DNA from 4 places in the Streptomyces sp. NPDC047315 genome. Region 1 is predicted to be linked to each of the others. Evidence: riboswitches for the same ligand, from Rfam matches in the RefSeq annotation. Region 1 holds a riboswitch; each other region holds the start of a gene.

Region 1 (5,601 bases):
CCGCTTGGCCATCTGATCCGCCTCCCCTGCGCCGGCTGCTCCGTCGGTGCCGTCTGGTCGGTGCCATCGGGGCGCGTACGTGCGTACGTCCCCGGACACGGTACGGGACCGCGGCCGGGGACGTACCGCACGACTGGCTGCCGGGGCCGATCAGCCCTTGAAGCGGGGGAACGCGCTGCGGCCCGCGTACACGGCCGCGTCGTCCAGGATCTCCTCGATGCGCAGGAGCTGGTTGTACTTGGCGACGCGCTCGGAGCGGGCCGGGGCGCCGGTCTTGATCTGGCCGCAGTTGGTGGCCACGGCCAGGTCGGCGATGGTGACGTCCTCGGTCTCGCCGGAGCGGTGGGACATCATGCACTTGAAGCCGTTGCGCTGGGCCAGCTCGACGGCGTCCAGGGTCTCGGTCAGCGAACCGATCTGGTTGACCTTGACGAGCAGGGCGTTCGCGGAGCCCTCCTCGATGCCGCGGGCCAGGCGCTCGGGGTTGGTGACGAAGAGGTCGTCGCCGACGATCTGGACCTTGGCGCCCAGCTTGTCGGTGAGCACCTTCCAGCCGGCCCAGTCGTCCTCGAACAGCGGGTCCTCGATGGAGACCAGCGGGTAGGCCGCGACCAGCTCCTCGTAGTACTCGGTCAGCTCGGCGGCGGAGAGGGACTTGCCCTCGAACTCGTACGAGCCGTCCTTGTAGAACTCGGAGGCGGCGACGTCGAGCGCGAGCGCGATGTCCTTGCCGGGGGCGTAGCCGGCTTCCTTGATCGCCTCGATGATCAGGTCCAGCGCGGCGCGGTTGGAGTCCAGGTTCGGCGCGAAGCCGCCCTCGTCGCCGAGGCCGGTGGACAGGCCGCGGCCCTTCAGGACCTTCTTGAGGGTGTGGTACACCTCGGTGCCCCAGCGCAGCGCCTCGGAGAAGGACTCCGCGCCGATCGGGGCGATCATGAACTCCTGGATGTCCACGTTGGAGTCGGCGTGCGAGCCGCCGTTCAGGATGTTCATCATCGGAACGGGCAGCAGGTGCGCGTTCGGACCGCCCAGGTAGCGGAAGAGTGGAAGGTCGGACGCCTCGGAGGCGGCGTGCGCCACGGCGAGGGAGACGCCGAGGATGGCGTTCGCGCCCAGCGAGGACTTGTCCGGGGTGGCGTCCAGGTCGAACATCGCCTGGTCGATGAGGCGCTGCTCGGTGGCGTCGTAGCCGACGAGCTCCGGGCCGATCTGCTCGATGACGGCGAGGACGGCCTTCTCGACGCCCTTGCCCTGGTAGCGGTTCGGGTCTCCGTCGCGGAGCTCCAGGGCCTCGAAGGCACCGGTGGAGGCGCCGGAGGGCACCGCGGCGCGGCCGGTGCTCCCGTCGTCGAGGCCGACCTCGACCTCGACCGTGGGGTTGCCTCGGGAGTCCAGGATTTCCCGGGCTACGACGACGTCGATGGACGGCACGAGCATCTCCTTCTGGGATGTGACGCGTGGGGTGCGGGGCTCAGCGCCCAACGGCAAGAGCCTAACCGGCTGGGGGGCGTCGACCGGCCGCTGCCCGCCCCCTGGGACGAAAAAGAGTGCGAAGAACTTCACCCCGGCCAAAAGGCGCATAGCTACCGTCGGGTAACGCCTCTCAACTGCGCGGATGCCTGCTCAGAAGCGGGCCTCTCGCGGTCGGCGCGGACCCCCGACGGTCAGTGCGGGCTTGCTGCTCACCCGTGACACACAGAACCCCGGGCCGGCGCGTACGGGGGAAGCGCGCCGGCCCGGGGCCGTGAGTGGCGAACCCGTGGGGGGTCGGGTCGGGGTGACGGCCCGTGGGTTCGCGACGGGTCAGCTCAGGTGGAGCTGCTGACCCGGGTAGATGACGTCAGCGTCGTCCACGACGTCCTTGTTCAGCTCGAAGAGCTTCTGCCAGCCGCCCTTGACCTGCTCGCTCTCGGCGATCTTGCTCAGGGTGTCGCCGGCCTGGACCTCGTACTCGCCGTCGCCCTTCTCGAAGCCGCCGGCCTTCGGCGCGGACTTGGCCGGGGCGGACGGGCGCTCGGAGCGGGTGGTCGGGGCCTCGGCGCGCTCCTGCGAGGGCTGCGCCTTCTGCTGCTGCTTCGGCTGCTCGGGCTTCGGCTGCGGCTTGGGCTGCTCCTGCTTCGGGGCGGGGGCCTGCTCGGCGCCGCCGCCGTTGTACGCGGCCTTGGAGAGGCCGACGCCACAGCTCGGCCAGGCGCCCTTGCCCTGGCCCGCGAGGACCTTCTCGGCGATCTCGATCTGCTGCGACTTGGAGGCGAGGTGCGCGTTCGACGCGTACTGGGTGCCACCGAAGGCGGCCCAGGTGGACGGGGAGAACTGCAGGCCGCCGTAGTAGCCGTTGCCGGTGTTGATCGACCAGTTGCCGCCGGACTCGCACTGGGCGACCTTGTCCCACTCGGCGGCAGTGGCGGCGGAGGCGGAGGTGGCGCCCACCAGCGGGGCGGCGATCGCGGCGGTGGTGATGCCGGCGAAGGCGGCGAACTTGGCGGCCTTGGACGGGCGGCGGTGCTTGCCCTTGCTGGAAAACAGCATGGTGGATCTCCTCACCGACGCCTACGAGGTGAGCTGTCGGGTTCGGGCCAAGTGAGTTGCCCGGCCGCGCGCTCGGCGCGGCTTCACCCCAAGCCGGTGTCCGTGCCCCGGGTCTCCCGGGGTGGACGGGACCGGCACGTACGTGGGTCCCCCGCTCCTGCCTTCGGCGCTCTCGCGACGACTGTTCCCCCCGACCGACGGCAGGATTCGGCGTGACGGTCAGTGGTGCCCGCTTTGGCGAGCGGTCAGACCGTAATCACAGCCCTCCCCGATGTTCAAAGAAGGAACATCGGGGAGAAAACGCCCATCACGGCCTTCCGGAAACCCCCGTTTCCGCAGGTGGGACACGGAATGAGTCATTCCATTCGGGGCCGGAAGTCCGTTCGAGCAGAGAGACACATGTCTCACTTACGCAGAAACGGACAAAAGCCGGCAAAAACCTGCCCCAACGTGCCCCTGAATCGGGCTACTTCACCCCGAGGTCAAGGTTCTGACCAGGCAGGATCAGATCGGGATCAGCGCCGACGGCATCGCGGTTCGCCTCGTAGAGCGCCGGCCAGCCTCCGGGGAGGTCCTGGGCGTCCGCGATGGCCCAGAGGTTGTCGCCGGGGCGGACGGTGTACGTGCCGGGCGACGCGGTCGCGGTGTCGGCGCTGGCGCCGGCGTCGTCCTTCTTGCCGTCGGCGTCCTTCTTGTTGGCCTCGGCGCCCGCGCCGGTCGAGCCGTCGCCCTGCTGACCCTTCGCCGGCGCACCGACCGCCTTGCCCGGGTCGCCGGGCTGGACGGAGTCGCCGCGGCCGGGCGTGTCGCTGCGCGAGGCCCGGGTGTCGTCGCTCGCGCGCCGCTCGCCCGTGCCCGCGCTCGCACCCGCGTCCGCGCCCTCGACGGCGCCGGAGGGCTCCGGGGACGCCGGCGCGGCCGGGGTCTCGGTCGCGGCCGGGCCGCGGTGCTTGCCGCCGGCCTTCTTTCCCTCGTCCGTACCGGCGCCCGGCGCGACGCCGTTGCCGACGCCCTGGGTCGGGCCGGGGGACGGCGTGGTCGGCGCGGTGGGCACCGGCAGGGCGCCCAGGTCGAGCTTCGGCTTCTCGCTGCCCGGCAGCCCCGCGTTCGCCCCGCAGGACGACCACGCCTGCGACCCCTGGGCGGCCAGCACCTTCTCGGCCACGGCGATCTGCTGCGAACGGCTCGCGAGGTCGGCGCGCACCGCGTACTGCGTACCGCCGAAGGCTTCCCACGTCTCCTGCGAGAACTGGAGCCCGCCGAAGTAGCCGTTGCCGGTGTTGGCGCTCCACTGCCCGGCACTCTCGCACTCCGCGACCCGGTCCCACACGGCGGAGTCGGCGGCGGACGCGGACCCGGCGCCGAGGAGCGGGATCGCGATCGCAGATCCCGTCACCCCCGCGGCGACGACGAGTGCCGGGGCCTGGCGAGGACGGCGATGTCGACCATTCCCGGAGAGCATGCGGTTGCCTTTCGCTGACGGCTGAGACGGGGGTGAACGTAACCGCACTCCAACGTCAGTCACAAGTCGATGCAGCGGAGATCACGCAAACATCACAGAGTTGATGCTCCGTCAGTTAGTCGGGCGGCCGAACTCCACGGGAAGCGTGCGCAGTCCACGCATGATCAGCCCGCCGCGCCACCGCAAATCGGACGGATCCCCCGCGAGTTGCAGGTCAGGGAGGCGACGCAGCAGGGTCGCGAGCGCCGTCTGCGCTTCGATGCGGGCGAGGGGCGCGCCGAGGCAGTAGTGGATCCCGTGGCCGTACCCGAGGTGCTGATTGTCACGTCGGGACAGATCGAGGACGTCGGGCCCGTCGAAGCGGTCGGGGTCGCGGTCGGCGGCGGCGAGCACGACGAGGACGGGGTCGCCTTCGGCGACTTCCTGCCCGCCGATCGTCACCGCCTCGGTGGCGAACCGCCAGGTCGCCAACTCCACCGGTCCGTCGTAGCGCAACAGCTCCTCCACGCCCGTCTCCAGCAGGTCGGTCCGACCGGCCGCCAGGGACTCCTGGAGCAGGGCGCGTTGCTCCGGGTTGCGCAGCAGGGAGTACGTGCCGTTCCCGATCAGGTTCACGGTGGTTTCGAACCCGGCGAAGAGGAGGATGAAGGCCATCGCCGCGGCCTCGTTCTCGGTGAGGTGCTCGCCGTGGTCGCTGGCCCGGATCAGCCCCGAGATCAGGTCGTCGTCGGCGCTCTCGGGGCCCAGGGTCTCCCGCTTGCGGTGGATCAGCTCGGCGAGGTAGCCGCGCATCTTCTTCACGGAGCGCGCCACGCCGCCGCGGGGGCCGCCGCCGTGGCGGATCATCATCCCCGCCCAGTCCCGGAAGTCGTCCTGGTCCTCGGCGGGCACGCCCAGCAGGTCGCAGATCGCGTAGATGGGGAGCGGGAACGCGAACTCGTGGATCAGGTCTGCGCTGCCGCGGTCCGCGAAGCCGTCGATGAGCCGGTCCGTCAGCTCCTGCACGCGCGGCGCGAAGGCGGCGACGCGGCGGGGGGTGAACGCCTTGGACACGAGTCGGCGCAGCCGCGTGTGGTCGGGCGGGTCGATGTTCAGCAGATGCGTCATCAACTCCGCCTTGCGCTCCCCCGGGATGCCGGTCTTGCCCTTGGCGTGGGCGGGCTCGTCGTGGTGCGCCGGGTTCTTCGACAGCCGCGGGTCGGCGAGGGCCTGCCGGGCGTCGGCGTACCGGGTGACGAGCCACGCCTCGACGCCGCTGGGGAGGGTGGTGCGGTGCACGGGCGAGTGGGTGCGGAGCCAGGCGTAGGTGGGGTAGGGGTCGGTGGCGAACTCCCAGGTGAAGAGCGGGGGTGTGGGCTGTCCGGAAGTCGCACGCATCCCCCGACGCTACCCCGCGCCTGCGCCTGCGCCTGCCGCGTCCGGCCTGGCGGTGTGCTCCCCCTTCCTGCGGCCACGCTGCCGCGTGCGGCCCGGTGGCGGGCTTGTCGCGCAGTTCCGCCCCCTACGCCCAGAGGGCGTGGGGGGACCCCCAGCGCCCCTGACACCACCGCCGTAACCCCGCAGGTGCATTGGTCTGTGCAGACCGTGCGTGGCTGATCGCGCAGTTCCCC
Region 2 (5,601 bases), on a different contig from region 1:
TCGCCCTGACGCTGCGCGCCGTCGGCGGCCTGACCACCGCGGAGATCGCCCGTGCGCACCTCGTCCCCGAGGCGACGATGGCCCAGCGCATCAGCCGGGCGAAGCTGAAGGTGAAGGAGGCGCCGTTCCGTCCGCCCGGGCGCGCCGACCGCGACCAGCGGCTGGCCGCCGTGCTCCAGGTGCTGTACCTGATCTTCAACGAGGGCTACACGGCGACGTCCGGCGCCCGGCTGCACCGCTCCGACCTGGCGCAGGAGGCGATCCGGCTGACCCGACGGGTACGGCTGCTGCTGCCCCGCGAGGGCGCGGTGACCGGGCTCCTCGCGCTGATGCTGCTCACCGAGGCCCGCGCCGCGGCCCGTACCGGGCCCGACGGCGAGATCGTCCCGCTCGACGAGCAGGACCGGACGCTGTGGGACCGGGCCGCCGTCGCCGAAGGCACCGCGCTGGTCGAGGAGGCGCTGGCGCAGGGGCCGGCCGGGGTGTACCAGCTCCAGGCGGCCATCGCCGCGCTCCACGACGAGGCGGCGAGCGCGGACGCCACGGACTGGCCGCAGATCCTCGCGCTGTACAACCTGCTGGTGGAGATCGCGCCCGAGCCCATGGCCGAGCTGGGGCGCGCGGTGGCGGTGGCGATGGTGCGCGGGCCCGAGGCGGGGCTCGCCGAGGTCGAGCTGCTGGCCGACCGGCTCGGCGGACACCACCGGCTGGACGCGGTCCGCGCCCATCTGCTGGAGCGCGCGGGAGACGCGGCCGGCGCGCGCGAGGCGTACCGGCTGGCGGCGGAGCGGACCCTCAGCACGCCCGAGGCGCGCTACCTCCGGATGCGCGCCGACCGCCTCGCCCCCCTCGACACCTGACGCCGGCCAGCCGAGCCGGGGCTGCCTTTTGTCCGGCTTGACCTTTACGCAACGTCAAGTTCTACGGTTCAGGTCATGGAGTGGTCGATCCAAGAAGTCGCCCGCCGCGCCGGTACGACCAGCCGCACCCTGCGGCACTACGGGGACGTCGGGCTGCTGGAGCCGTGCCGGGTCGGTGCCAACGGCTACCGCTACTACGGCCCCGAAGAGCTGGTGCGCCTCCAGCGCATCCTGCTCCTGCGCGAGCTGGGGCTCGGGCTGCCCGCCATCGCCGAGGTGCTGGCCGGGCAGCGGGACACGGCCGCCGCGCTCCGCGCCCACCTCGGGCTGCTGGAGCTGGAGCGCGAACGCATCGGGCGACAGATCGCCTCGGTGCGGACCACCCTGCACAAGACCGAACGAGGGGAGGAACTGATGGCTGAGGACGTGCTCGACGGCTTCGACCACACGCAGTACGAGCAGGAGGTGACCGAGCGCTGGGGCACGGACGCCTGGCAGCGCAGCGACCGCACCTGGCGATCGCTGAGCGGGCAGGAGCGCCGGGACCACCAGCGCGCCCACGACGACATCGCCCGGGACTACGCGCGGGTGCTCCAGGCCGGGCACCCGGCCGACGGCGAGGTGGCGCAGGAGGTCACCCGGCGGATGTACGCGTGGCAGTCCCTGATGGGCGCCCCGTCGAAGGCGCACTTCGCCGGGCTCGGCGAGATGTTCGTCGCCGATCCGCGCTTCGGGCGCAACTACGACCGGCACGGCGAGGGCACGGCGGTCTTCGTACGGGACGCGATGGCGGCGTACGCGGAGCGACACCTCACCGACTGAGGCCCCCGTGATCACCGCCTGAGCCCCGGGGTCCCCCGCCGGCGGGGGACCCTTGGTCGCGAGCACTGCTCCGGATGGCGTAGAGTTGTGTTCACCGACGCGGGGTGGAGCAGCTCGGTAGCTCGCTGGGCTCATAACCCAGAGGTCGCAGGTTCAAATCCTGTCCCCGCTACTGAAGACCGTGGCCCGGCACTCGATCGAGTGCCGGGCCATCGTCGTTTCCCGGCCCCTTCCCGTCTCCCCGCACCCGCTCACCCACAGGAGGCGTCCCCCGGCCGGCCCAGCCGGCTCGCCGTCCCCGCCCGCCGGCCCGAGGCTGAGGGGGGAGGAGAGCATCCGTGGCGGAGGAAGAGCGGAACAGCTTCGGTGCCCGGCGCTTCGCGCGGATGCTGCCGGCGCTGATGATCATCGTCGGGGTGGTCTACGACCTGTCGACCCCGGGGAAGTTCACTGCGGTGCCGATGTTCACGGCCGCCCCGCTGATCGCCGCCCCGTTCTTCTCGTGGTCGGTCACGCTGGCGACCGGCGCCTTCGCCGTGCTGACCGAGCTGGCCCTGGACATCTACAACCACTCGATCGGGCAGACCCAGGCGTACACCGAGCTGACCACCGTCTTCACCGTCTCCGTGCTGGCGCTCTTCATCAACCGGGTCGTGGCGCGCAGCAATGAACGGCTGGCCTCCGCCCGGGTGATCGCCGAGACCGCGCAGCGCGCCGTGCTGCCCACCCCCGCCGAGGAGATCGGCGGGCTGCGGATCGCGGCCCGGTACGAGGCGGCGCTGGCGGACGCGTTCATCGGGGGCGACCTCTTCGCGGTGCAGGACACCCCGCACGGGGTGCGGCTGGTGGTCGGGGACGTACGGGGCAAGGGGCTCGGCGCGGTGGAGGCGGTGGCCGTGCTGATCGGCTCGTTCCGGGAGGCGGCCGAGCAGGAGCGCGCCCTGGAGGGGGTGGCCGAACGGCTGGAGCGGGCGCTGAACCGGGAGGCGGGGCGGCGGGGCGAGGGAGACGTGGACTCCTTCGAGGGGTTCGCGACCGTGGTCATCGCGGAGATCCCGCACGGCGGGGGCGTCGTGCGGCTGGTGAACCGCGGGCACCCGGAGCCGCTGTTGCTCCGCGACGACGGGCGGTTGGGGCGGCTGGAGCCGGGCGAGCCCGCGCTGCCGCTCGGGATGCACGCGCTGGGGCAGTGGCCGGACCGGGTGGACGAGCACCCGATGCCGCCGGGGGCGACGCTGCTGCTCTACACCGACGGGCTGTCCGAGGCGCGGGATGCGTCCGGCGCCTTCTACGAGCCGGACGCCCGGCTCGTCGGGCGCGTCTTCCCGGGCCCGGGGGAGCTGTTGGACGCGCTCATCGACGACGTCCGCCGGCACACCGGGGGCGGCTCCACGGACGACATGGCGCTGCTGGCGGTCACCCGGCCCGCCGGAGCCGCGGCGGTCGACGTCGCGTCGAGGGTCCACGCAGCGTAGTCGAACGACTGCTCGGAGCACGCCATGTGACGTACTGTCAGGGTCATGGCAGGGGCGTGGTGCGGGCTAAACCTCGTTCGGGCCGCTCAAGTCGCCCGAATCCGGCCGCTTGTGTCCCGGTTGGTTCCGCGATCATCGTTAACGATCATGGGGACCGGCTTGGAATCCGGGACCCGTGTCTATTAACGTTCGATAACGCAGCGCGGTCGTCCCAGTCGCCGTCAGGGCGACGCCGTGCGCACGCGCCGAATCCCGCAAGGGAACCGGGGAACCACCTCTTGGGGTGAATCGGATGCTTCGCAGCCTGCGAAGCGTTCCGTAGGAGACCTTCCTGCTCCGAACCCGTCAGCTAACCCGGTAGGCGAGAAGGAAGGAAAGGAGTACGCCTCAGTGGCGTCCAACAGCCCTGCCCCGGAAGCTCCTGCCGGGTCCTCCAGGACCGGTGCCTTCAGCGAAAACGGGGCCGAGCGCTCGTACGGCGAGTGGAACCCCAGCGCGGAGACCGTCCTTCCGTCCCGCGGTCGCCACCGCGTCCTGCGCCAGCAGCGCAGGGCCTTCGCCCGTAGCTCCACCGTCCTCGGCGTCGGTGTGATCGCGGCGGTCGGCGCGGGTGGCATCGCCACCGCCCAGAACAAGCCCCCGGTTTCCATCTCCCTCCCCGACGGCCTCGGGGGCGGTGACGACAAGAACGACGACCCGTCCGGCGACGACCAGTCCGGCGAGGGCGCCAACGAGCTGATGGCGATGGGCGCCACCGCCGAAGGCGGCGCCGGCGAGGCGCTCCGCTCCCGGATCCTCCAGCAGGCCGAGCAGCAGCAGGCCCAGGCCGAGGCCGCGAAGCAGGCCGCCGCCGACAAGGCCGCGAAGGAGAAGGCCGAGAAGGAAGCCCAGGCCAAGGCCAAGGCGAAGGCGGAGGCCGAGAAGAAGAAGGCCGAAGCAGAGGCCAAGGCGAAGGCGGAGGCCGAGCGCAAGGCGAAGCTCGCGAAGATGTTCGCGCTGCCGCTCTCCTCGTACAGCATCTCGGCGACGTACGGTCAGTCCGGCTCCATGTGGTCCTCCGGCCAGCACACCGGCCTCGACTTCGTCGCTTCGGCGGGCACCCCCCTGAAGGCCGTGGGCGCCGGTACGGTCAAGTTCGCGGGCTGGTCCGGCCCGGCGTACGGCTACCAGGTCATCCTGGAGCTGAACGACGGCACCGAGATCATGTACGCCCACATGCAGACGGTCGGCGTGAGCGCGGGCCAGAAGGTCGTCGCGGGCGACGGCGTCGGGCGCGTGGGCGCCACCGGCAACGTCTCCGGCGCGCACCTGCACATGGAGGTTCAGACCCCGGGCGGCGCCACCATCAACCCGGCGTCCTGGCTGCAGAGCAAGGGCCTCAGCGTCTGATCAGCAAGTCCCGCCGAGCCCTGAGCTGAGCTTTGGGCTCGACGACGGCCGCGACGACGGCCGCGACGAGCGGGTGGCGGCTTCCGCGCACTCCTGAGTTCCCGAAGTGCGGGTTCGTGCGCCCCCAGCCGCCGGTTGCCGCGGCTGCCGGCCGTGCCGTACGCCGTCATCAGCATCGTCGTCGCCGCCGTCCCCGAATCGCCGATGGCCCTGGTGTCACCCCCCGACGCCAGGGCCGTCGGTCTCTTCTTCCGGAGTGGCGTCCCCGCGTCATGCGCGGTACGGGTTGTAGCCCTCGTAGTCCCGGTACGGCGGGGGCACCCGGACCGCGCCCGTCGCGCGTGCCGCGTACGTCAGCGCGGGGCTCGCGACGTCCTTGCGCCGCCACATGTGGTGCAGCAGCTCCTGCTCCCGTGCGACGAAGTCGGGGTCGACCGTGCCGCGCTGCGCCCGGTGGCGCAGGAAGGCGAGCGAGGTCGCGAAGCGCTGGTACTCCGACACCGCGTGCGCCGCTGCCGCCCCCTGCGTGCGCCGGGCGAAGTCACGGGCCGCGGTGCGCGCCCTCATGGAGGCCAGCGCCGTGGGCTCGGCGGACGCCAGCCAGCCGGCAGCCGCGTACGCCGGCAGCGCGGTGGACACCGTGCGCAGCTCCCGCTGCCGGGACCAGATCGTCAGCCAGGTGAGCAGGGCGAAGACCGGCACCATGATCAGCGCGTACACCGCGTAGAAGCCGAACGGGCCGAGCATCGACGTCGATCCGTTCCACAGCGCGTGCATCCCCATGGCCAGGACGAGCCCCAGCAGCGGCAGGGCGGTGCGGCGGAACCTGCGCCGTCGCGCCGCCAGCGCGGCCAGCCCGAAACCGATGCCGGTGAGCACCGTGAACAGCGGATGCGCGAAGGGCGACATGACGATCCGCACGAAGAACGTCGCCGCCGTCATCGACTCGAAGCCCGCCGAGCCCGTCGACTGGTCGTCGTCGAAGGCCCGGCCGAGGTAGAGGATGTTCTCGGTGAAGGCGAAGCCGGTCGCGGTGAAGCCGGCGACCACGACGC
Region 3 (5,601 bases), on a different contig from region 1:
ACGGACTCCGCGGTCGGCTCCAGGTCGAGCGTCAGATGGACGGAGCCGTCCTCGAAGCTGCGCTTCTGGGTGTACCCGGCGTCCCGGAACACCTTGATCATCTTGGTGTTCGCGGGCAGCACGTCCGCCGCGAACCGTCGGATCCCGCGCTCCCGCGCGACCGCCGCGATGTGTTCGAGCATCGTGGAGGCGACGCCGCGGCCGTGGTGGGCGTCCTGGACGAGGAAGGCGACCTCGGCCTCGTCGGCGGGCGCGCTGGCCGGCCGGCCGTGCTCGTCGATCCGGTCGTAGCGGACGGTGGCGACGAACTCCCCGCCCACGGTGACGGCGAGGCCCACCCGGTCCACGTAGTCGTGGTGGGTGAAGCGGTGCACGTCCTTGGGCGACAGATGGGGGTAGGGCGCGAAGAAGCGGTAGTACTTCGACTCGTCCGACACCTGTTCGTAGAAGCTGACCAGCCGGTCGGCGTCGTCGACGGTGATGGGGCGGATGCGCGCGGTACCGCCGTCGCGCAGCACCACGTCCGCCTCCCAGTGGTCGGGGTAGGCGTGGTCCCGCTCGGTCTGCATGGCAGAAATCGTACGGCGCGGACGCCCGGTGGTGGTGCTGTCGGACCGGACTCGGGCACCATCGCCGAACGCGTCCGCCCCGTCACCGTCGGGCGCCGTCGGGGCTTGCGGCGGGGGTTTACGGTCGGTAGGAGCACCCGGGGCGTCGTGAGAGACTGACCGGGACTGGTCTAGACAACAGCTGATTCGAAGGGCAACACCATGGCTGAGCGCCGTGTCACCGTCGGTTGGGCCGAGGGCCTGCACGCCCGACCCGCCTCCATCTTCGTCCGCGCCGCCACGGCCTCCGGCGTCCCCGTGACGATCGCCAAGGCCGACGGCAACCCGGTCAACGCCGCCTCCATGCTCGCCGTGCTCGGCCTGGGCGCGCAGGGCGGCGAGGAGATCGTCCTCGCCTCCGACGCCGACGGCGCGGACGCCGCCCTGGACCGGCTGGCCAAGCTGGTCGCCGAGGGGCTGGAGGAACTGCCGGAGACGGTCTGAGCCACCCAACGCTCGACTTTCGCGGGCCCGCGGCTCGCACCGGGACAAAGGCGCTGAACCTTCGGGGTCAGCGCCTTTGTCGTGCCTCGGTGCGCCCCGGCCAACGCCGACGTGCCCCGGCGCGGTCGCACCGGGGCACGTCGAAGCTCGAAGCAGGATTCCGCGGGTCAGACGTTCACGCCGCGGGCGCGCAGATACGCGACCGGATTGACGTCCGAGCCGTAGTCGGCGCCGCTGCGGGCCTCGAAGTGGAGGTGCGCCCCGGTGGAGTTGCCGGTGGAGCCCGCGCGCCCGATCCGCTGGCCCGGCATCACGGCCTGCCCCTCGCCGACGGTGACCGCGGAGAGGTGGGCGTACTGGGTGTACGAGCCGTCGCGCATCTTGATGACGACGTTGTAGCCGTACGCGCCGCCCCAGCCGGCCTCGACGACGGTGCCCGCGCCCACGGAGACGACCTCGGTGCCGGACGAGGCGTGGAAGTCGACGCCGCTGTGGCTGCCGGAGGACCACAGCGAGCTGTTGGCCTGGTACGAGGTGGTGACGTGAGAGCCGGCGACGGGCAGCTGGTAGGAGTTCAGCAGCCGCTGACGCTCGGCCTCGCGGGCGGCGCGCTCGGCGGCCTTGCGCTCCGCCTCGACCTTGCGCTTCGCCTCCGCCGCCGCTTCGGCGCGGGCGACGGCCTCGCGCTTCTGGTCGACGGCCTGGTCGGTGACCTGCTCGGCGAGGGTGTCGGTGGCGGCCAGCATCTGGAGCGTGCCGGTGTCCTCGGCGCTCAGCGACCCGGTGTCGCCGTCGTTGCGCGGCTCGGTCCCCGTCGCGAACGCGGGGGACGCGAGGGTGCCGATCACCCCGGAGGTGGCGAGGGTCGCAGCGCCGGCGATGCTCGCGCTCCTGCGCGTCACGCGGCTGGGGGCACGGTGCTTCCCGGTGGGTCGGGCGAACGCCATGGCGTGGCCGGTCCTTTCCTTCCTTCTCGCCTACCGGGTTAGCTGACGGGTTCGGAGAGAGGAAGGTCTCCTACGGCTCCTCCGCAGGCCGCGGAGGGGCCGATTCACCCCGGGGGAACTGGGTCCCCGGCTCCCCTGGGCTCGCGCCCGGCGGGGACTCGGCGATGACTGTCCGTGCCGCGGGTGCGGCGGGCTCCTGGCGAACAGCCGGATCGACGCTAGGCGGGCCCGCTCGCGTTCGCCAAACAAACGACGATCTTTGTTGGCTATGCCACAGCACGTGTCGGCAGACTTCCCATCAAAAAGGACATTCGGCGGGGAGATACGACGCCCGGACGGCGAACGTGCAACGGACGTACGGCCGTCGGGTGACGGTCCGATGGCGCCGGTGTGCGCGAAGTGTGACCACGAGGGCACCCCACGACCACGGGCGGCCGTCCGTACCGGACGTGACGGGACGGGACGTGACGGAGCCCCGGCGTCCGCCGTGGACGCCGGGGCTCCGCTACGGGCCCCTACGGGCTCCTGCGCCGGGAGACGGGCTCCGTCAGCCCTTGACCACCGTCACTTCCCCGATCCCCAGCTCGCGCACCGGCTCCGCGATCTGCGCCGCGTCGCCGACGAGCACCGTGACCAGCCGGTCGACGGGGAAGGCGTTCACCACCGCGGCGGTCGCCTCCACCGTGCCCGTCTGCGCCAGCCGGGCGTACAACTGCGCCTGGAAGTCGTCCGGAAGGTGCTGCTCGACCTGGTCGGCGAAGGTGCCGGCGACCGACAGCGCCGTCTCGTACCGCAGCGGGGCGACCCCGACCAGGTTCTGCACGGCGACGTCGCGCTCCGCGTCCGTCAGGCCCTCGGCGGCCAGCGTGCGCAGCACCTGCCACAGGTCCGCCAGCGCGGGGCCGGTGTTGGGCGTGTCGACCGAGCCGCTGATCCCGAGCAGCGCGGCCCCCGACCCGTCGGGCGCCGAGCACAGGACCTGCGCGAAGGCCCGTACGCCGTAGGTGTAGCCCTTCTCCTCGCGCAGCACGCGGTCCAGCCGGGACGTCAGGGTGCCGCCGAGGCAGTACGTGCCGAGCACCTGGGCGGGCCAGACGCGGTCGTGCCGGTCCGCGCCGATCCGGCCGATCAGCAGCTGGGTCTGCACCGCACCGGGGCGGTCCACGACGAACACCCGACCGGCGTCGTCGGCGGTGATCTCGGCCCGGGGGTGCGCCGGGGCGGTGTCGCCCGTCCACGCGCCGAGGGTGTCGGCGAGCACCGCGTCCAGGTCCACCCCGGTCAGGTCGCCGACGACGACCACGGTGCTGGTGGCAGGCCGTACGTGGGCGTCGAAGAACGCCCGTACGGCGGTCGAGTCGATCCGGGTCACCGTCTCCTCGGTGCCCTGGCGGGGCCGGGACATCCGCAGCGAGGCGGGGAACAGCCGCCGGTACAGCTCCTTGGCGGCGCGCCGTCCCGGGTTCGCCGTCTCGTGCGGGATCTCGTCCAGGCGGTTGCGAACCAGACGTTTGACCTCGCCGTCGTCGAACGCGGGCTCGCGCAGCGCCTCCGCCAGCAGCCCGAGCGCCTTGGGGAGCCGGGAGACCGGGACCTCCAGGGAGACCCGGACGGCGGGGTGGTCGGCGTGGGCGTCGAGCGTGGCGCCGCAGCGCTCCAGCTCGGCCGCGAACTCCTCGGCCGACCGGGACTTGGTGCCTTCGGACAGGGCGCGCGCCATGATGGTGGCGACCCCGTCGAAGCCCTCGGGCTCGGCGCCCAGGGGGGCGTCGAGGATGACCTCGACCGCCACCACCTGCTGGCCGGGGCGGTGACAGTGCAGCACGGTCAGGCCGTTGTCGAGGGTCCCGCGCCCGGGCGCGGGGAACGCCCAGGGGGTGGGCTCCCCGGACGTGGGCATGGGGTGGAAGTCCATCGTCGTCAGCGGCTCGGCGGCGTCGGTCACTGGTCCGCCCCCTCTCCTGCGTCGTTCTGGGCGTCGGCGTCGGCGGCCGGCAGCGGCTCGTAGACCAGCACGGCCCTGTTGTCCGGGCGCAGCCGGGCGCGGGCGATGTCGCGCACCTCCTCGGCGGTGACGCTCAGCACGCGGTCCACCGCGGTCAGCGCGAGCTGCGGGTCGCCGAACAGCACGGCGTACCGGCACAGTTCGTCCGCGCGGCCGGCGACGGTGCCGAGCCGGTCCAGCCATTCGCGCTCCAACTGGGCCTGGGCGCGCTCCATCTCCTCGGCCGTGGGGCCCTCCTCGGCGAAGCGGGCCAGCTCCTCGTCGACCGCGGCCTCGATCTGCGGGACCTCGACCCCGCCGGAGGTCTTCACGTCCAGCCAGCCGAGCGAAGGCGCGCCCGCCAGCCGCAGCAGCCCGAACCCGGCGCCGACGGCGGTCTGGTCCCGGCGCACCAGGCGGTTGTGGAGCCGGGACGACTCGCCGCCGCCGAGGACGGTCAGCGCGAGGTCGGCGGCGTCGCACTCGCGGGTGCCGTCGTGCGGCAGTCGGTACGCGGCCATCAGCGCACGCGCCGGCACCTCCTCCTCGACGACCTCGCGCAGCTGGCGGCCCATGACGTCCGGCAGGGAGCCGTCGCGCGGCGGCTGCTTGCCGTCGTGCCCGGGGATGGAGCCGAAGTACTTCTCGATCCAGGCGAGGGTCTGCTCGGGGTCGATGTCGCCGACGACCGACAGCACCGCGTTGTTCGGCGCGTAGTACGTGCGGAAGAAGGCTCGGGCGTCCTCCAGGGTCGCCGCGTCCAGGTCGGCCATGGAGCCGATGGGGGTGTGGTGGTAGGGGTGGCCCTCGGGGTAGGCGAGGGCGGTGAGCTTCTCGAACGCGGTGCCGTACGGGACGTTGTCGTACCGCTGGCGGCGCTCGTTCTTCACCACGTCGCGCTGGTTCTCCATCGACTCGTCGTCGAGGGCGGCCAGCAGGGAGCCCATCCGGTCGGCCTCCAGCCAGAGCGCGAGCTCCAGCTGGTGGGTGGGCATCGTCTCGAAGTAGTTGGTGCGCTCGAAGCTGGTGGTGCCGTTCAGGGAGCCGCCGGCGCCCTGCACCAGTTCGAAGTGTCCGTTCCCCTGGACCTGCTTCGAGCCCTGGAACATCAGGTGCTCGAAGAGGTGGGCGAGGCCTGTGCGGCCCTTGACCTCGTGGCGCGAACCCACGTCGTACCAGAGGCAGACCGCGGCGACCGGGGTCAGGTGGTCCTCGGAGAGCACCACGCGCAGGCCGTTGGCCAATCGGTGCTCCGTCGCTGTCAGGCCGCCCGAACCGGCCTGAGCTGTGGCCGTGTGACCCATGGGCATGTACGTCCCTTCGATCGCGCTGTTGTCGCTCGTCGTACCGCAGTGTGGTGCGGTGTGGTGGCGTTCGACGAAGGCGTCCGGTCTGACTGGCGCCGCTTCGTACCCAGCCTGTCCTGCCACTGTATGCAAGCGCGCCGACACCTGGCGAAAGCTGCGGGTTCGCGGTGGGCGTACTCGGGCCGCCCCGCGGGGCCGAGCGGACCCCGTTCGCGCGGGTGTTCACGGGTCGCGGTCGGCGTTGTCAGTGCGACGGGCCACAATGGTCGGCGTCACCTGCCCGATCCGGTCGTGAAGGAGCAGCAGCCGCA
Region 4 (5,601 bases), on a different contig from region 1:
GGACCGGGCGGCTTTGGAGCGGTTCGCCTGGTGGGTGGCGGAGCAGGCCGATGACCGGCTGTCGGTGCTGTTCACCCCGTGGGGAGAGGGCCTGGTCCGCTCCTGGTACCGACGGGCCATGGTGGAGCTGTCCCGGCTGCCGCAGGTGCGGCGGGTCGCCATCCAGACCAATCTGTCCTGCCGCACGGACTGGCTCGCGGACGCCGACCTGGACGTGCTGGCGCTGTGGTGCACGTACCACCCGGGGCAGACGCCGTACGAACGCTTCCTCGCCAAGACGCACGAGTTGGGCCGGCGCGGGGTGCGCTTCAGCGTGGGGATCGTGGGCCTGCCCGAGCACCTGGAGCACGCCCGCCGGCTGCGCGCCGAGTTGCCGGACCACGTCTATCTGTGGGTGAACGCGGCGGAGGGGCACGAGTACGCGGACGAGGCGGCGGACCAGTGGACGGCGCTGGACCCGCTGTTCCCCTACAGCCGCCGGCCGCACCCGTCGGCGGGCCTGCCGTGTCGTACGGGCGAGTCGGTGATCTCCGTGGACGGTGCGGGCACGGTGCGCCGCTGTCACTTCGTCCCGGCCGAGTTGGGGAACCTCTACGACGGTTCGTACCGCGCGGCGCTGCGTCCGCGGGCCTGTCCGCTGGCCGTGTGCGACTGCCACATCGGCTATGTGCACCTGGAGTCGCTGCCGCTGTACGACGTGTTCGCCGGCGGCGTGTTGGAACGGATCCCGGCGCAGCCGGCCGGGTAGTCGGGCGGGCCCCGCCGCGTCCCAGCGGTGGGGCCCGCCCGCTCACCGGGTCATGCGGCCGGGCGGCCGTCGGGCGGCGTCACAGCGGAAGCAGGTCCGGTCGCTTCGCCACGATGTCGTCGCCCGAACTCTCGCCGCGCAACCGCCGTCCGATCCACGGCACCAGGTACTCGCGGGCCCAGTGGATGTCGTCGCGCCGTACTTCCAGGGTGCCGCGCACCGGCTGCGGCGGCCACGGCTGGTCGGGGTCGGCCGGCACGTCGAGCCCGAGGACCTGTCCCGCCCGCAGCGCCACCCTGGTGTGCCCCTCGGGGGACAGGTGGAGCCGGTCGGGGTCCCAGGCCCGGCGGTCCTGGACCGACTTGAGCGACCACAGGTCCAGCACCGGGCAGCCGTGGCGGTCCGCGATGGCCCGCACGTGCGCCGTGTACGTGGCGACCTTGCCCCGCAGGTGGCGCAGGACCGGCACGTCCCGGGTGTCGAATCCGGTGGTCACCATGACCGTGCCGACGGCAGCCGTCAGCTCGGCCACCGCGCGTTCGAAGCGCTCCGCAACGTCGTCCGGGTCGCTGCCCGGTCGGATGATGTCATTGCCCCCCGCACAGAACGACACCAGGTCCGGGGCGAGTTGCTTCGCCCTCGGCACCTGCTCCTCCACGATCTGGTCGAGGAGCCTGCCGCGCACCGCGAGATTGGCGTACCGGAAGCTGTGTTCCGGTTTGCGGTCGGCGAGCAGGACCGCGAACCGGTCCGCCCAGCCGACGTACGTCCCGTCGGGTCCCGGGTCCCCCACACCCTCGGTGAAGCTGTCACCGATGGCTGCGTACGACCCGAATCCGCCCTTGTTCTCTGTTCTCGAATCGTCTGCCACAAGAACTCATCTTCGCCCTACAGATGTGACCTACGCGACCGTAGGGAGGGGTTGACGCGCAGTGATTTATCACACCGGGGATGGCGAGGTGATGGGGAATACGCCCGGCACCCACCCGGCACACGCGCGGGAAGATGCTCGGGAACACGCAGACCCCCCACGGAGCGGGGGGCTCCGTGGGGGATCCGAGGGGTGGCCGGGTCAGCGGCCGGTGGCGCGGTGCGTCGGGGTCAGAGCGAGACGCCGTGGCTGCGCAGGTGGGCAACCGGGTCGATGTCCGAGCCGTACGACGGGCCGGTGCGGACCTCCAGGTGCAGGTGCGGCCCGCTGGAGTTGCCGGTGGAGCCGACCTGGCCGATGGACTGCCCGCCGGTCACGCTCTGCCCGGCGGAGACGGAGAGCGAGGAGAGGTGGGCGTACTGGGAGTAGGTGCCGTCGGTGTGCTTGATGACGACCTCGTTGCCGTACGCGCCGTTGTACCCGGCGGAGACGACCGAGCCGGGGCCGATGGCGCGGACGCCGGTGCCGGTGGGCGCGGCGAAGTCGACACCGGTGTGGTAGCCGCTGGACCAGGCGGCGCCGGAGGCTCGGTACGAGGTGGAGACCTGGGCGTTGGCGAGCGGGGCGGCCCAGCCGCTGGAGGTGCCGGCGGACGAGCCGCTGGAGGAGGACTCCGCGGGTGCGGAGGTGGCGGGCTCGTCGTTGCCGCCGGCCGGCTTCTGGGCGGCCGGGGCGGCGGGCACGGCCTTCGACTCGACCTTCTTCTCGACCTTGTCGCCCTCGGTCTTCTTCTCAGCGGGCTTCTCGGCCGGCTTCTCGGCCTTGCTCTCGGCGGGCTTCTCCGCCTTCGCGGCGCCCTTGCCGTCGGCCTTGGCACCGATGGTGAGCTTGAGGCCGGGGTGGATCAGCGAGGGGTTCTCGCCGACGGCGTCGCGGTTGTCCTGGTAGAGCTGCTGCCAGCCGCCGTCGAGCCGGTGCTCGTCGGCGATCTTGGACAGGTGGTCGCCGATGACCACGACGTAGGTGGTCGACGCGGCGGCGGCCTTCTCGGCGGCCGGCGCGGAGGCGGCCGAGACCGGGGCGACGACGGGGGCCGCCGGTGCGGCCTGCTCGGCGGCGTGGGCGCCGGTGGCGCCCATCAGGGGAAGGGCGATGGCGGCGCCACCGGTGCCGGCGGCGACGAATCCACGGGTGAAGGCCGTCGACTTGGGACGGCGGTGCTTGCCCTGTGCGGACATGGTGCTGTTCCTCTCCGACGCCTGCGAGGTGAGCTGTCGGGTTCGAGCTGGAGATGCCCGGCCGCGCGCTGGGCGCGACTTCACCCCGAGCCGTCCGGAGTCCGGACCGGCGTACTACCTGGGTCCCCCGCTCCTGCCACAGGTGGGTGGGTGATGATCCGGGCGGCGGCAGGATGAGGCGGTCCGTCCGGAGTGCCGTGACCGTAAACCGGCCACATCGCCAGGAACAAGCCATGACCGCCCGCGCCCCGACCGCGTGGATCATCGCGCCGGCGGCGGGCGGTCACCCTCCGTGGACGCCGCCCCGCCAACTCCCGCCCGTCCGCCGCATCCCTTCACCGCACGCCCGCCACACAACGTCACCATTGTGATCCTGCTCATGAGGGACGCCCATCTCCCCCGTAGCCAGGGCACGTTATATCGAAGAGCGCATTAATGTACGAATACGGACAGATAGCTCTTTTTCTTCTCGACTCACTGGCGGCGGAGTCGGATGACGGTCGCGTCCAGGTCGCCGACCAGTCCCGTGGCCAGGCCGTGGTGGGTCAACACCGCGCCCCGGTACACCGCGCCGCTCTCCGGGCAGACGTAGGAGGCCGACGCGTCCAAGCCGCGCAGCCGCAGCAGCGGCGGTCGCTCGCCGTGGTGCTGCGCCTGGAGCCAGGCGAGGACCACGGTCTCGTCGCCCCGTACGTACTGCACCGCGCTGAGCCCGCCGTCCGGCGGCCTGAGCCGGTACAGCTCGCCGTGCTGCACCACCGGCCGGATCCGCTTGTACAGCTCCACCCAGCCGCGGGCCGCGGCCAGCTCCGCCTCGCTCCACTCGGTGAGGTCCCCGCCGATCCCCAGCACGCCCGCCATCGCGCTGACGAAGCGGAACCGCAACGAGCTGCGTCGGCCGTTGAGCTGGACGTTGGGGCTGTCGGTGACCCAGGCGGCCATCACCCGCGCAGGGTGGAGCTGGCTGAAGCCGTACTGGATCGCCAGCCGGTCCAGGGGGTCGGTGTTGTCGGAGGTCCACACCTGGTCCGCACGCGCGAGGATCCCGAGGTCGATCCGGCCCCCGCCCCCGGAGCAGGACTCGAAGGCCACCCCGGGGTGCGCGGCCCGCAGCCGGTCGACGAGTTCGTACAGCGCGTGGACGTGTTCCACCCAGAGCCGTTGCGGATACTCGTCGCCGGGCCAGCCGGCGTCGGTGAAGCACCGGTTGAAGTCCCACTTCACGTAGTCGACGGGCGCGCTCGACAGCAGCGCGTCCAACTGCCGCCACAGGTGCTCGCGCACGTCGTCGCGGGCGAGGTTGAGCACCAGTTGGTTGCGGAACTCGGTCCTGGTGCGGCCCGGGTGGTGCTGCACCCAGTCGGGGTGCGCACGGTACAGGTCGCTGTCGGGGTTGACCATCTCCGGCTCGATCCAGATGCCGAAGCGCATGCCGAGCGCGTGCACCTCGTCGGCGAGCGGCTTGAGGCCGCGCGGGAAGCGCTCGGGGTTCGGGGTCCAGTCGCCGAGCCCGGCGCGGTCGCCGGTGCGCCGCCCGAACCACGCGTCGTCGACCACGAACAGCTCCACGCCCAGGTCCGCCGCCCGCACTGCCAGCGCCCGCTGCTGCTCCTCGTGGATGTCGAAGCCGGTGGCCTCCCAGGAGTTGTAGAGGACGGGCCGTACGGCGGAGGCGTCCGGGACCACGTGGGCGAGCTGCCAGGAGTGCCACGCCCGGCTCGCGGCCCCGAAGCCGCCCCCGCACCACAGCCCGGCGAAGACGGGCGAGACGTACGACTGACCGGGCGCGAGCCTGAGCAGCCCGGAGTCGTCGTAGCCGGCCCCGCCGGTGATCTGGACCCGCCCGTCTGACAGCCGCGCGGTGCAGATCCGCCAGGACCCGGACCAGCCGAGGGCGCAGCCGTACACCTCGCCGCCCTCCTCGGTGGCGCTGCCGTCGTCGAGCGCCACCCAGGGCAGGTGCTGGTGGCCGGTGTGGCCGCGGCGGCTGCCGAGCACGTGCTCGCCGTGGGCGAGGGGGGTGCGCGTGAGCCGGGACTCGGCGGCCCACCGTCCGTGCAGTTGGCTCAGCCGCCAGGAGTCGCGCTCGGGCAGGGTCCAGGTGGCGGCGTCCGCGCGCAGCACCTCCAGGGCGGGGCCGCTGCCTTCGTGGGTGAGGGTGGTCCACCGTTCGACGACGTCGGCGTCGTCCCGCATCCGGTAGTGGAGGGTCAGCCCGAGGCCGGTCACGGCGTCGGTGCAGCGCACGCGCAGTTCGTCGCCGTGCACGCGGGCGCCGGCGGAGCTCCACTCGATGCCGCGGACCCGGGGGGTGCGCACGGAGAGCGCCGGGCGGACGAAGCGGGGGCCGCCCTCGACCGGGTACTCCTCGTGACCGTCCAGCGGGGACTCGAACGGCCGGTACGGGGGGAGCCCGACCGCCGCCAGCGCCCGGGCGTCGTCGGTCGTGATCCGCGGGCCCCAGTGGAGGTGGAGCAGTTCGTCGTCGTCGGTGAGGTGCACGGCGTAACTGCTCGACGGTCCGGAGAGCAACCAGGTGCGCCCCCCGTTCACGGTTTCGATCATCCCGACCCCTCATGCTCACGGTTCGCGACAGATTCGAACAAGCCCGCACATCATCCAACGGGGTCGGGTGCGGGGCAACGGTCCGGCGGCGGTTGGTCGGCGGCCTGGCAACACTCCTTCGGCGGCCGACAGCGGGGCCGCGGAGGATGATTGCCCCAGGTACCGATGTCGTATCGTCG

The links. Region 1 has a riboswitch for cyclic di-AMP ahead of ABZ842_RS04485 (transglycosylase family protein). Riboswitches for the same ligand answer to the same signal wherever they lie in the genome.
Region 2: another riboswitch for cyclic di-AMP. It lies ahead of ABZ842_RS12245 (M23 family metallopeptidase); the one in region 1 lies ahead of ABZ842_RS04485 (transglycosylase family protein).
Region 3: another riboswitch for cyclic di-AMP. It lies ahead of ABZ842_RS32815 (M23 family metallopeptidase); the one in region 1 lies ahead of ABZ842_RS04485 (transglycosylase family protein).
Region 4: another riboswitch for cyclic di-AMP. It lies ahead of ABZ842_RS07665 (LysM peptidoglycan-binding domain-containing M23 family metallopeptidase); the one in region 1 lies ahead of ABZ842_RS04485 (transglycosylase family protein).

The regions. Positions count from the first base shown of each region.
Region 1 is NZ_JBEYTZ010000003.1:201,130-206,730, reverse strand. Features, by position in the region: gene ABZ842_RS04495 (septum formation initiator family protein) at 1-12, opposite strand, end outside; gene eno (phosphopyruvate hydratase) at 151-1,437, opposite strand; gene ABZ842_RS04485 (transglycosylase family protein) at 1,804-2,529, opposite strand; cyclic di-AMP (ydaO/yuaA leader) riboswitch at 2,533-2,708, opposite strand; gene ABZ842_RS04480 (transglycosylase family protein) at 2,996-3,991, opposite strand; gene ABZ842_RS04475 (cytochrome P450) at 4,103-5,368, opposite strand.
Region 2 is NZ_JBEYTZ010000009.1:17,979-23,579, reverse strand. Features, by position in the region: gene ABZ842_RS12265 (sigma-70 family RNA polymerase sigma factor) at 1-860, shown strand, start outside; gene ABZ842_RS12260 (MerR family transcriptional regulator) at 936-1,682, shown strand; tRNA gene ABZ842_RS12255 (tRNA-Met) at 1,781-1,854, shown strand; gene ABZ842_RS12250 (PP2C family protein-serine/threonine phosphatase) at 2,021-3,157, shown strand; cyclic di-AMP (ydaO/yuaA leader) riboswitch at 3,391-3,536, shown strand; gene ABZ842_RS12245 (M23 family metallopeptidase) at 3,548-4,546, shown strand; gene ABZ842_RS12240 (PrsW family intramembrane metalloprotease) at 4,817-5,601, opposite strand, start outside.
Region 3 is NZ_JBEYTZ010000038.1:68,024-73,624, reverse strand. Features, by position in the region: gene ABZ842_RS32825 (GNAT family N-acetyltransferase) at 1-569, opposite strand, end outside; gene ABZ842_RS32820 (HPr family phosphocarrier protein) at 771-1,052, shown strand; gene ABZ842_RS32815 (M23 family metallopeptidase) at 1,220-1,999, opposite strand; cyclic di-AMP (ydaO/yuaA leader) riboswitch at 2,013-2,173, opposite strand; gene ABZ842_RS32810 (pitrilysin family protein) at 2,547-3,944, opposite strand; gene ABZ842_RS32805 (pitrilysin family protein) at 3,941-5,287, opposite strand.
Region 4 is NZ_JBEYTZ010000005.1:261,674-267,274, reverse strand. Features, by position in the region: gene ABZ842_RS07675 (STM4011 family radical SAM protein) at 1-748, shown strand, start outside; gene ABZ842_RS07670 (SGNH/GDSL hydrolase family protein) at 828-1,619, opposite strand; gene ABZ842_RS07665 (LysM peptidoglycan-binding domain-containing M23 family metallopeptidase) at 1,850-2,857, opposite strand; cyclic di-AMP (ydaO/yuaA leader) riboswitch at 2,863-3,016, opposite strand; gene ABZ842_RS07660 (alpha-galactosidase) at 3,332-5,422, opposite strand.